4 regions of the Marinagarivorans cellulosilyticus genome follow, and region 1 is predicted to be linked to each of the others. Evidence: predicted binding sites of a transcription regulator. Region 1 holds the regulator's gene; each other region holds the start of a gene.

Evidence for each region. Region 1 encodes sigma-54, which starts transcription at its own class of promoters, with help from an activator protein. Its sites were predicted from a motif close to TGGCACANNNNTTGCNNT; they were not measured.
Region 2: MARGE09_RS16400 (flagellar basal body-associated FliL family protein) is a predicted target of sigma-54. The motif match lies at 1,129-1,146, and genes of this name have one in related genera.
Region 3: MARGE09_RS20565 (putative urea ABC transporter substrate-binding protein) is a predicted target of sigma-54. The motif match lies at 2,114-2,131, and genes of this name have one in related genera.
Region 4: MARGE09_RS07440 (DUF1328 domain-containing protein) is a predicted target of sigma-54. The motif match lies at 1,339-1,356, and genes of this name have one in related genera.

What each region holds. Positions count from the first base shown of each region.
Region 1 is NZ_AP023086.1:2,343,510-2,346,646, reverse strand. Features, by position in the region: gene lptB (LPS export ABC transporter ATP-binding protein) at 1-294, shown strand, start outside; gene MARGE09_RS09235 (RNA polymerase factor sigma-54) at 465-1,991, shown strand; gene MARGE09_RS09230 (PTS sugar transporter subunit IIA) at 2,027-2,488, shown strand; gene rapZ (RNase adapter RapZ) at 2,612-3,137, shown strand, end outside.
Region 2 is NZ_AP023086.1:4,029,117-4,032,253, reverse strand. Features, by position in the region: gene MARGE09_RS16405 (flagellar hook-length control protein FliK) at 1-1,036, shown strand, start outside; gene MARGE09_RS16400 (flagellar basal body-associated FliL family protein) at 1,194-1,703, shown strand; gene fliM (flagellar motor switch protein FliM) at 1,713-2,717, shown strand; gene fliN (flagellar motor switch protein FliN) at 2,710-3,137, shown strand, end outside.
Region 3 is NZ_AP023086.1:5,047,414-5,050,550, reverse strand. Features, by position in the region: gene MARGE09_RS20570 (ISAs1 family transposase) at 1-912, opposite strand, end outside; gene MARGE09_RS20565 (putative urea ABC transporter substrate-binding protein) at 923-1,897, opposite strand; guanidine-I (ykkC/yxkD leader) riboswitch at 1,963-2,062, opposite strand; gene MARGE09_RS20560 (hypothetical protein) at 2,377-2,757, opposite strand; gene MARGE09_RS20555 (VanZ family protein) at 2,893-3,137, opposite strand, start outside.
Region 4 is NZ_AP023086.1:1,872,092-1,875,228, forward strand. Features, by position in the region: gene MARGE09_RS07425 (hypothetical protein) at 1-102, opposite strand, end outside; gene MARGE09_RS07430 (hypothetical protein) at 89-556, opposite strand; gene MARGE09_RS07435 (hypothetical protein) at 561-863, opposite strand; gene MARGE09_RS07440 (DUF1328 domain-containing protein) at 1,373-1,615, shown strand; gene MARGE09_RS07445 (mechanosensitive ion channel family protein) at 1,677-3,137, shown strand, end outside.

The DNA of each region.
Region 1 (3,137 bases):
CGCGTTGAAATCGCCCGCTCTTTAGCGGCCGACCCAAAATTTATTTTGCTCGATGAACCTTTTGCCGGAGTAGACCCTATTTCGGTTTCCGACATTAAGCATATTGTTTCGCACCTTCGGGACCGAGGTATAGGCGTGCTAATTACCGATCACAACGTTCGCGAAACACTGGATATTTGCGAACAAGCCTACATCGTAGGTGAAGGCCACATTATTGCTTCCGGGTCGCCGGATACGGTCTTGGAAAACGAGAAAGTCAAGGAAGTCTACCTTGGGCAAGACTTCAAGCTTTAAGTCAATATTCATTAGACGATTTGAGCGCTAGCACGCAACCATTAGATTTTTTCGATATGGCCTAAAGTTTGCTTTTACAGGCCATTGCAGTACATCGCAGGGATGACTACAATCACTTTAAGACGCTCTCAATTTGTGCAGAGCAAAAAACTTGATGGATTTATTCTTCGATGAAGCACTCTTTGCAACTCAAACTCGGCACTCAGCTGACCATGACGCCTCAGTTGCAGCAGGCAATACGCCTATTGCAACTTTCGACTCTCGATCTGCAAAACGAAATTCAAGAAGCTCTTGAAAATAACCCGATGCTAGAAGTCACTGAAGACAGTGGTGCTAGCGATAGCAGCGGCGATGCCGAACGCGCAAGCAATGCGCAATCAGAATTACCCGCCGATAGCGAGACGCCTGTAAAAGCTGCCGAAACAAGTCCAGAAAATACCAATGATGCCAACGAGCCTGCCGCCAGCGACGATTGGAGCGAAAATATCCCCACAGATTTAGCGGTTGATACCAGCTGGGACGACATCTACCAAAGCGGCTCGAGTGGCAGCGGCCTATCGCGCCCCGAAAACGAAGATTTCGATTACGACTCGCGCAACGCCAGCGCCGAAACCTTACAAGACCACCTGATGTGGCAACTAAACCTCACGCCCATGAGCGATACCGACCGCGAGATTGCAACCGCGATTATTGATGCAGTCGAACCTTCTGGCATGCTAAGCCAAACCTTGGACGACATCTTCGAGGGCATGCAGAAAGTCTTCCCCGACCTTGAAGACGACGAAGTCGCCGCCGTATTGCGCCGCGTACAGCAGTTTGACCCACCAGGGGTTGCCAGCCGTAACATTAGCGAATGCCTGTACCTACAACTGTTACAACTACCGGAATCCACCCCCGGCTTTGCCACAGCCAAAGCGCTCGTCGCCGATTACCTGCCGCTACTCGGCAGCCGCGACTTCAAACAATTAATGCGCAAGCTCAAAGTCAAAGAACCCGAGCTTCAAGCCGCTATTGCTTTAATTCAAAGCTTAAACCCCAAACCCGGCGACGCCATCAGCGAATCAAGCACTGAATATGTCGTACCCGATGTATTTGTTACAAAGGCTAATAACCGCTGGCAAGTGCAACTTAACCCAGACATTGCGCCAAAATTAAAAATCAACTCTGATTACGCCTCACTGGTTAAGCGTGCCGATAGCAGCAGCGACAACACCTATTTAAAAGACAACCTACAAGAAGCGCGCTGGTTTTTAAAAAGCCTACAAAGCCGCAACGAAACACTGCTTAAGGTTGCCACTTGTATTGTCGAACGCCAGCAGGGCTTCTTGGAGCATGGTGCCGAAGGCATGAAGCCAATGGTTTTGCATGACGTTGCCGAAATGGTCGAAATGCATGAATCGACAATTTCACGCGTAACAACACAAAAATACATGCACACTCCGCAAGGTATTTTCGAGCTTAAATACTTTTTTTCCAGCCACGTGGCAACCGAATCCGGCGGCGAGTGCTCATCTACAGCCATTCGCGCCATTATTAAAAAATTAGTCGCTGCCGAAAATACCCGAAAACCCTTAAGCGACTCTAAAATTACAGAATTACTGGCCGATCAAGGTATTAAGGTTGCGCGACGAACCATTGCAAAATACCGAGAATCATTACAAATTCCACCCTCGAACGAGCGCAAGCAACTTGTATAATAGTTGGCTTTAAGTGCTATAAGGCTGAGTTATCTATGCCACTAGAGAAAATGCTATCGGCGAACCGTGTACTGTGCGGCACCGAATGTACCAGTAAAAAGCGCGCCCTTGAGGCGCTGGCTGAATTAATATCCAGCAGTGTACCTGCGTTAAAAGCAGATGATTTGTTCCAACAATTAATTACACGAGAAAGGCTTGGCTCGACCGGCATTGGCGAGGGTATTGCCATCCCTCATTGCCGTTTTCCAACCGGTGGCGTTTCTATTTGTGCCGTAATGACGCTCAATAACGCCATTGATTTCGACTCGGTAGATAACACACCGGTTGATTTGATCTTTGCCATGCTAGTCCCAGAGGACGCAGACAACGATCATTTACAAAATTTAGCTGCGCTGGCTGAGGCACTGCAAGGCACCGATTACGCAAAAACATTACGCGGTGCCGGTAGCAATAATGCCCTATACACTGCAGCCGTCGCGCCATTCAAAGAAAGTTAAAAGAACGGCTATAGGGCACCTGAAGGTCATAATTGTACTCTACACTGTGAAGCAAAAAATTAATTGACCAACCGTGGCGCCAGACTATTTTCATGTTTACCATTATTTCACGAGGAGGTTACCATGCAGTTTGTTGTTGTTAGCGGGCGCTCTGGCTCAGGCAAATCAACGGCTTTACAGCTTTTGGAAGATTGCGGCTATACCTGTATCGACAACCTGCCAGTGAGCTTACTACCCGCATTAATCACTCAAATGAAAAGCGTGGATAACGGTAAATTGTTTTTAGCCGTAGGTATTGATGCCCGCAATATTGGTGGAGATTTAAGCCGATACCCAAGCATTATCCAGGCCTGCCAGCTCGAGGCCTCACAATTTACCACCATCTTCCTAGACGCCAGCAATACCGTATTACTTAAACGCTTTAGCGAAACACGACGCAAACACCCGCTCTCTAACGACAAAACAGGCCTGCAGCAGGCTATCGATAGCGAGCGCGCCATTCTAGAACCCGTCGCCGCACTTGCCGATATTACGCTAGATACCAGCACTCTAACCTTGCACGAATTGCGCAGTGTGATTCGCAAAAAAGTGGTTGGCGAAGACAGTAAAAGTGCCGCTTTAAGCTTTGAATCTTTTGGTTTTAAATACG
Region 2 (3,137 bases), 1.7 Mb from region 1:
GGCTGGTGAATTACTGCCTATTGAAGAGCCTAGTTTTCTGACTGAAGGGGAAGTCAAGCCGCTTACTTCTCCTGTGCAAGCAGAGGGGCTTAAGCCTCAAGAGTTGTTATCTGGCGCGGGCGAGGCGCCAGAGGTCGGCGCGGAGATGGGGCCGAATGCGGCGCTTGATCTACAAAAGGTCGATTTGCCGCTACAAGCGAAGCTAACGGAGTCGCCGGCTTCGGAAGGTAAAGTGGAAGCGCTGGCCAGTATGCCGATAAAAGGTTTTGCGCTAAAGAATGCGACACCTGAGGTTGCTGTGAGCGGCGATGACGAGTTAAGCTCGACTTCAGCATCGGTTGTGATGTTAGGTAAGTCTACTCTTCCTACCGGTACTCCGCAAAGCGGGGGCGGTATGTTGTCGTCAATGAATAATGGACAGTTAACTCAGGCATTATCCAATAAATTCATGGCGCAAGGCTCTGGCGTGATTGCCGCTAAAGCGGGTGCTTCAGAAGCGCTAATGCCCGAAAAAGGTTTTAGTTTTCAGCAAAATTATTCATTACAAGAAGAGCAAGATTTTAAGCCTGCGTTACCCGCGACAGAGCTTTCACCAAAAGCGCCTTTGCCAGCAGTGGATCGTGTTTTTGTTTCGGCTAATGTACGTTTTGGCTCGCCGGCTTGGGCTGGCCAAATTGCGGAACGTTCAGCCAATTTGGCTTCGCAAAATATTAAGCAAGCTGAAATACAGTTAAACCCGCAGGATATGGGACCGATAAACGTCAAAATATCAATGGCCAATGAGCAAGCGACGGTTACATTTTCGGCGCAAAATGCGGCTGTCCGCGAAGCTCTAGATTCCACTTTGCAGCGCTTAAAAGACTCGTTTGATGAGGAGGGGTTAGATCTTGTGCAAGCGGATGTGACTGATCAGCAAGCTTCTGATAGTGATGATTCGCAAACTTATGGTGGCGAACCCCAAGGAGGCCCAGAGGAGGCTCAGCCCGAGCAGCATGTTGTGCATGTTCCTCGTTCGGCTGTAGATCACTTTGTATAGCAACTAAAAAATGTGACGAAAAAGGCTGCGTATATCGCGGCCTTTTTTGTGCCTCTGTGTTAACAACTTTATGTGTGTCTTTAATAGTTATGTGGCCCTTTTTTTGCTCCGTCATTAATTAATTGATAAAAAATTTAATAAACGACGAGTTTTTGACATGGCTGAAGAGGAAGAAAGCGGTGCCGAAGCGCCAGCTGGCGGCGGCAAAAAGAAGCTGATTCTATTGGTTCTATTGGCTTTACTACTGGTTGGTGGTTCAGTCGGGGGAACTATTTTTGCCCTTAAATTGATGACTCCTCCGGCAGAAGAAATGCCAGCTGAGGAAGCGGTTGTTGAGGACGTCAAAGAACCGGCGATTTACTACCCGATTAAACCGGCCATTATTGCTAACTTCGGTTACAAGGGGCGGCAGCGTTATGCTCAGGTCGACGTTACTTTATTAATCCGTGACGAAAGTGTCATTTCCGCTATCGAGCTTCATGCGCCTCTAATTACCAATGCGTTGGTGTTAACGATTGGTGGTCAAATGTATAACGAATTGCAAACGGCTGAAGGAAAAGAATTGCTTCGTCAGCAGTGCTTGCAAGAACTGCAGAAAATTCTAGAGAAAGAAATCGGCAAGCCAAGTATCGAGCAGGTTTTATTTACCAACTTTGTAATGCAGTAGGGTAAAGGGATGCAAGATTTATTATCACAAGATGAGATCGATGCCTTACTTCACGGTGTTGATGATGGCGATGTCGAAACGGAGGACGACAGTGATCCCCTTGCGGTCAGTAATTATGACTTAACAAGTCAGGACCGTATTGTTCGTGGGCGAATGCCTACGTTAGAAATGATTAATGAGCGTTTTGCACGTTATACCCGAATAAGCATGTTTAATTTACTGCGTCGTACTGCAGATGTTTCTGTTGGGGGGATTCAAATTCAAAAGTTCGGCGAATATGTCCATACCCTTTATGTGCCGACCAGTTTGAATATGATCAAGTTTCGGCCTTTACGTGGTACAGCTTTGGTCATTCTTGATGCAAAACTTGTTTTTAAATTAGTTGACAATTTTTTTGGTGGTGATGGTAGACATGCCAAAATTGAAGGGCGTGAATTTACACCCACAGAATTACGTGTTGTGCAGATGGTATTGGAGCAGGCTTTTATTGATCTAAAAGAAGCTTGGCGCGCAGTAAAGGTAATTGATTTTGAATATATTAATTCAGAAGTTAATCCCTCGATGGCCAATATTGTTAGTCCGAGCGAAGTGGTTGTGGTCAGTACTTTTCATGTTGAGCTCGACGGCGGCGGCGGAGAACTTCACATTACGATGCCGTATTCGATGGTCGAGCCAATTAGAGAAATTCTTGATGCTGGTTTGCAATCGGATACCGACGAAAGAGACGACCGCTGGATAAATGCGTTACGTGAGGATGTGATGGATGCGGAAGTTGAACTTGAGTGCGACATTGCCCGTCGAGATATTAGTTTGCGCGATATTGTTGAGCTACGCCCCGGTGATGTTATCCCGATAAATTTACCAGAAATGCAAGTGTTAACGGCCAACGGTGTGCCTATGTTCAGAACCACGCTAGGTCAACGTGGTGAGCACCTAGCCCTTAAAGTGTGTGAACAAATAGACCGAGCAGGCCCATTTAAGCCGGGTGCGCCCGAAGGAGAAACTGATGAGTGATGACGAGAATGATAATGTTGATCAGGACAGCATGGCCGATGAATGGGCTGCAGCTATGGAGGAGCAAGTAGAGGAAGAGGCTGCTCAGGCGGTTGATCTTGAGGAGTTTGACGAGCCTGCCGCTGCTGCCGGCACTGGCGCAGCAGCGAGCGTTGATGGCCGCCCGGATCTGGACGTCATTTTAGATATTCCTGTCAGCATTTCTATGGAGGTTGGCCGTACTGCAATTACCATCCGGAATTTACTGCAGCTAAATCAGGGCTCGGTAATTGAGTTGGATCGACTCGCTGGCGAACCGCTGGATGTTTTGGTGAATGGTACGCTCATTGCCCACGGAGAGGTGGTTGTGGTCAATGAAAAATTTGGCATTCGAATGACTGATGTTATTAGTCCTTCAGAGCGAATTAAAAAACTGAGGTA
Region 3 (3,137 bases), 2.6 Mb from region 1:
AACATCGAGTTGCCAGTGTAAATTATTTTCAACTCCCCAGTGACTTCGAACTGCATCGGCGCCGCGTTGCGCGTCAACCGCCAAAGAGCTTAAATACCAAGAAACTTCTGATGACTCTTTTTCGCCTTTTATTGTATTGCGTTCGACACGAATCAGTGAATTAGCATCACACCATTTTCTCGCTGAATTAACCCAGCCGCTAATTTCTACATGATGCGTTTTTCTTTGCTCAATTCGACCATGACCTTTATCGACTTCTTCATAGGTATCATGGGTTGTGTTGGCAAAGTCTTCGCGTCTTAATTTGTGGTAATACGCTTCTATCTCAGCACGTAACGCCTTTTGGTTGTCTTTTAGTTGAAGTACATAATCGCCTCCCCCACTGCGAATTTTATCGGCTATTTTTACTTGGCAGCCCATTGCATCCGTTGTAACAATGGCACCGTTAATATCGATTAGATCAAGCACCAAAGGAATCGTTTGTATTTCATTTGATTTGTCTTTAGTTTTTAGCGCCGTCAACGTTACCCCTTGTTTTTTTGACCAAGCACTTACCATGTGAATGGTATCTAGAGCGCTATGCCTTGTACCTCTCATAGTCTTGCCGTCAATCGAAATAATATCCCCTTCACCTGCCTCTTGAATGAATGCTTCGAAGCCTTTTATTAACTCCTCTGTATTTATTGAGCAAATGAAAAAACGTAGCGTTTCAACACAAGGTATTGAGTCTAAAGTGACAAAACGCTGGAGCCATTCATGCTTTAGCTTGGCAAATTCAACCATAGCTTCTGGGGTGTCATATCCACTGATGGTTGAGGAAAATATGATCAGCAGGAGGCTCGATAACGCGTATTTCTTGTTTTTATCTTGTCTCGGATCAGTAATATGAGCCGTACATTCGTCTAAGGTCACTCAATTCTCGCTAAAGGTTATAAAAACGAGCAAATCTTAGACAATGCGGTTGATTATTACTAGGGGGCCCTGCTAGCAACCCGTGATCGAACGAAAATTCTGCCACGCTTTTCATGGTATTAAGTAAGGCTTTGCTGTTAGTTAACTCCAGTGCTTGCTCGGGGGTGTAAAACATTTTGGTGCTGGCAAGCTGCGCATCGTAACCGGCTAAGTCGGTGCCAGAAGCTTGTGCCATGTAGGTGCGCGCAGCAATACCACTTTTATCGTCGGCGGCCATTAAGCCCATAATTTCGTACCAAGCACCGACTAAAGCTTTACCCAATTTAGGGTTGGCTTTTAGCGTTTTGGTATTCACCACTAATAAGTCAATAATTTCACCGGGAATTTGTGACGAATCGAAAACCTTAGTGCTTTTAGGCATGCTGGTTATTTCGCTGAGTAGTGGGTTCCAGGTGGATACAGCCGTGACATCTTTGGTGCCGTAAACCGCTACCATATCGGCATCGGAGGTGTTCATCACTTTAATGTCTGCTTCACTCATACCTACAGTATCTAATGCGCGGGCGAGCAAGTAATGGGACACGCTAAGTTCTACCAAATTGACCGTTTGGCCTTTTATTTCCTTAAGTTTGGTTTTACCTTTTAACACGACACCATCGTTGCCGTTGGAAAAGTCGCCAACAACCAGTGCCGTGCTATCCACGCCGCCAGCTGCAGGAATAGTTAGCGCATCCATATTGGTCATGGTGCAGGCATCAAAACCGCCGGTGGTGTATTGGTTAATGGATTCGACGTAGTCATTAATTTGCACCACATCAATTTCGATGTCGTATTTATCGGCCCACTTTTTAACAATGCCAGTCTCGGCGCCATAGGCCCACGGCATCCAGCCTACATAGATGGACCAGCAGATTTTAAATTTATCGGCAGCAAAGGTATTACTCGAAAAAAGTAGAACAAAAAGCAGGAGGGATAATCGTTTCATGGTGGACACCTTTCAGTTTTAGTTTACACTTGGACATGGAGTACCCTGGCAATATCGCCATCTGGTTCTCCCGGGCTTTTATCCCGCCGTGTAACCTTAAACTTCAAGGTTGAGTGCTCTCGGACCAGCGCTGCCATAGCAGCCGGAACCCTAGCGCTCTATTGATTCAAATTGTTGTATTCGACTTTGAGATACAAGGGTACGAATAACAGAACTAAAGCAGTATGCGTACCAGATTCTACTGAATTGCATTAATGCCTTAATAAACAGAAGTTTAATGAACCCCATTACAGAAGGCTAGCGAAATATCACTTTGCTTTACGTTCACAAAGGGTGCAAGGCTTAGGCTATTTATTGATGCCTGCACTATTGTGCTGCTTTTATTTTTTAACCGAGGTGCTTCGGTAGTAGCGGCTTAGCGCACTCCCCACTTTAGCTGGGTGTAACTGGATGTGCGCTATTGCTGTACTTTTTTGGGCTTAGAATTTGTTTAACAGCGCCTTGCCGTCTTCCTTAAGTTCTTCGGCTTTATCTGTTGTATCTTCATAGCCCTCTTGTGTTGCATCGGCTACATCACTTGCGGCCTCTTTTGCGCTTTCGATGCCCGCTTCGGTTTTATTTTTAATATCGCTAGCAACTTTTTTTGTTTTATCTATGCCTTCATCAAGGCTTTCTTTTGCTGCTTCGACAACCTCGGTTGAGCTCTCTTTAATGTTATCTAAAGTTTGCTGTGTTGTTTCGCTCACGTTATCTAACATTCTATTATCTTCTGGTGCTTCTTGTTTGGAGCAGCCGGTACAGATGGTAAATACAGCCGCGATGCTGAGCGAAAGGACAGAATTTTTAACAGTAATATTCATGTTGTGTAATACCTATATTTTAGAAATTAATTTAGCAGCGCACGAATGTGCGCAATGTATGGCACCATAGTGGCACGCTACTGTTGGCTTATTCAATTCTAGAGCATCATATTTAACGTGATTTTACAGTTGCCATTACCGTAGCCGAATATTATCCAAATACAGCTCGCCAGCATCTTTGGGCGCTGGTTTGTAGTAAATGAGTGTTTTAGCGGCTGTTAAATCAACGTTTTTTGCCACAACCTCTAAAGAAATACATACGGTGTTTGCGCCGGGTTTTAGCGCTGCCGTGCTGTCGAATTTGTCGCTTTTATGGGGGAAGTTGGCATCGTGAATATGGATGCCTATTTGGCTGTCGAATAAATAGGGCCAATAGAGTT
Region 4 (3,137 bases), 470 kb from region 1:
ATTAAGGGCTTCACCTTCTAGCGCATCGAGCTTGGCGTGTAGTTCGCTGTCCTGCGTATGGTGATTTATAAAGCTTTTTAAGCATTGTTTAGGGCTTCGCATTGAGTGACTCCTTAGCGGTTGTTAGCAAGGCCTTAGTGCGTTGCATGTTAAAGCGTTGTTGTAATGCGGCAATGCGCGCCGCGCAAACCCCCAAACCAATTACTTGCAGAATAATACTTGCGGTTATTGCCAAGGCCACAGATTGCGTTGCGCTATAGGCTAGCCAACCTGCTAGGCCTACTATGGTCATCCATGTTGCTAATGCTAATTGCCACATGGATAACCACAATATAACTAGACTGGGCAAGCCTGCTAGCGCATGCCCAGCTTCTTGCATTGCCATTTGGGTGGCCGCTCTTGCAAATCGCAGGCCTTCTGTCGCGGCTTGGGTAATGGAATTTAACTCCTCCTGAATCAAACCGGTAAAATCTGCATCGGGCGAGCCGTTGGACTCACCCGCATGCGCTTTTTGTGAGGCGCTGGTAGGCTCCTCGGTATGTTCAGTATTTATCATGACTTTACTTCTTTAATAGGCCAGTCAATACAACACCGGCGGCAAAGGCTAGACCCATGCTTGTATAAGGGCGTTCTTTTACCCAGCCATCTGCCTGATTAGATGCTGCATAAGCTTTTTCTTTACCTTGTGCAATGGCCTCACGAGCGGCTACCGAGGAGCTTGAAGTTAATGTGCTTGCGGCCGCTTTCACACTGTTGGCTGCACCCTGCATATGCTGAAACGCATCGCTGAGTGAGTCGTTAGCGGTTACATCTGCGTCACTGGTTGCTGTATTACTTTTTGTTTTAGAAGCTGTAGTAGCCATAATATTTCTCTCTCTATTAGGTTTGTTAGTGGTTTCGTTAATCATCGCCTAGATTAATACGCTTCTTGTTGTGTTCTTTGTTGTGCGCTCGATGGCTAATCAACATACCGCAAGAAACCTGCACAGAAGCTTTTTGATGCTAGGTAATAGAGGTTATTCAATCGCCGTGCCAGTTTGCTTAAAGCTAAGTGATAGGCTAATGCCATTTTTAGTTTTAGCCTTATATATCAGTTGTTTTCTTAAAAAAATGGCAGCCGTTACTTGGGTAGAGTGCTCCAATTTCTTAGCGCGTTTGTTTTTAAATATGACTAAAAACCTAAAAGCGTGTAGTTATTACAAAGTTATTCCTGTGCTTTGTAATAACTACCTAATTTGAAGTTTTATTCTCTACCGGTAGATGTAGATAGTCCGTAGCAATGTTCTATTTACCTTATTCTTACAGTGTTTTTGTCATATTTATCGCTAATACTATTTTTGGCATAGCTTTCGCTAGGTAGGTAATAACTGTGATGCATTGTCTTAAGGCTAGCATGCAGCTAATTAATACGGCGCAATTAACAACGCCTTTTATTATTGGGGAGAAAACAATGCTTTATTATTCAATTGTATTTTTCATTGTGGCTTTAGTTGCTGCTGTACTGGGTTTTGGTGGTATTGCTGGCGCTGCAACAGGTATTGCAAAAATTTTATTTTTTGTATTTTTAGTGATCTTTTTAATTACATTGGTTTTGGGGCGAAAGCCGAAAATATGATTTGAGCTTATTACTCGATTGTTTTTCTGTTTTTTTTATTATCTGGTGGTAGGGGGAGGGTATGTTTTTTCTAAATAGCGGAGCGTTATCGCGTAGCTTAACGGCAGTATCAATGGCGAAATGTGTAGTTTTTTTCGCCTTGATCATTAGTTGTTGTGGTTGGGCTGATACCGCTGTTGCGCAAATTCTGCCAATTCCCCAAACTTCAGAAGTTAAAGATGAGGCTGAAAATTCTGAAGCAGAAGGCTCGGGTTCAACCGAGAGTGACTCTTTATTAGATATTTCAGATACTATTTCTGTCGATGAGCTAGCCAATTCTTGGACTGGCGCCTTAGATGGTTGGATTGATGGCTCGGGGTTAAATCAGGGGGCGGTGCAAAAAACAATATTCACTGTGCTATTGATTGCGCTCGGCGTGCTTCTTTTTTGGCTATTAAAGTTGCTGTTGAGCAAGCTAGAAGGTAAAGCTAAATCTGCGTTGCGAAAAGCGGCGCTGCCTGCGTCTAAAGCACATTTCTACTTTAATTTAATTCGTGCCTTGGTTGCTACTTTTATAATTTTTTCTGCATTGGTTGGGGTTGCGCTGGTGTGGGAGCTTCCGGTTGATGATTGGCTTGCTAAGCCTGCGGTTACATCGTTGATGGGGACTTTGGCCACTCTATTTATTATTATCTTTTTAGGTTCTGTTTTTATGGAGTTGGCAGTCTCGCTTGTTGAACGCGCATTTAGGCGCTGGGGCGGCCACCATACTTCACGTGTTGATACGCTATTGCCAATTGCAAAAAATGTTGTCTACATTACTTTTTTAGTGATTTTTATATTGATGGCATTATCAGAAGTGGGTATTAACGTTATGCCATTGTTAGCGGGGGCTGGAGTGGTTGGTTTTGCCGTAGGTTTTGGCGCGCAAACCCTAATTAAAGATTTGCTAACTGGCTTTATTATAATATTGGAAGACCTTATTCAGGTTGGTGATGTGGTGCGCCTTTCTGGCCGGGCAGGCTTGGTCGAAAAAATCACAATACGCAAGGTTCAACTTCGAGATCTGTCTGGTATTGTCTATACGGTGCCATTTAGTGAAATAGATGTGGTAGAGAATTTAACCAAAGACTTTAGTTATTACATTTTTGATATAGGCATTGCTTACCGTGAAGATGCTGATCAAGTAATGAATGTATTGAAAGCTATTGATGAAGATATTCGAAAAGATGATGATTTTAACAAGCTCATATTAGAACCCTTAGAAATCTTTGGCGTCGATCAATTTGCCGATAGCGCCGTGGTGATTAAAGCGCGCGTTAAAACCCAGCCTATCCAGCAGTGGACAGTAGGGCGTGAATATAACCGCCGCATGAAAATAGCCTTTGATCAGCAAGGTATTGAAATACCGTTTCCGCACCAAACCATTTATTTTGGCGAAGATAAAGACGGTAAGGCTCCTCCCTTGCGGGTTAAGGCCACCAATTTATCGCAAGATAACCCATTGGTTTGTGCTGAAGAAGATGCACCTAAAGCGCAGCGT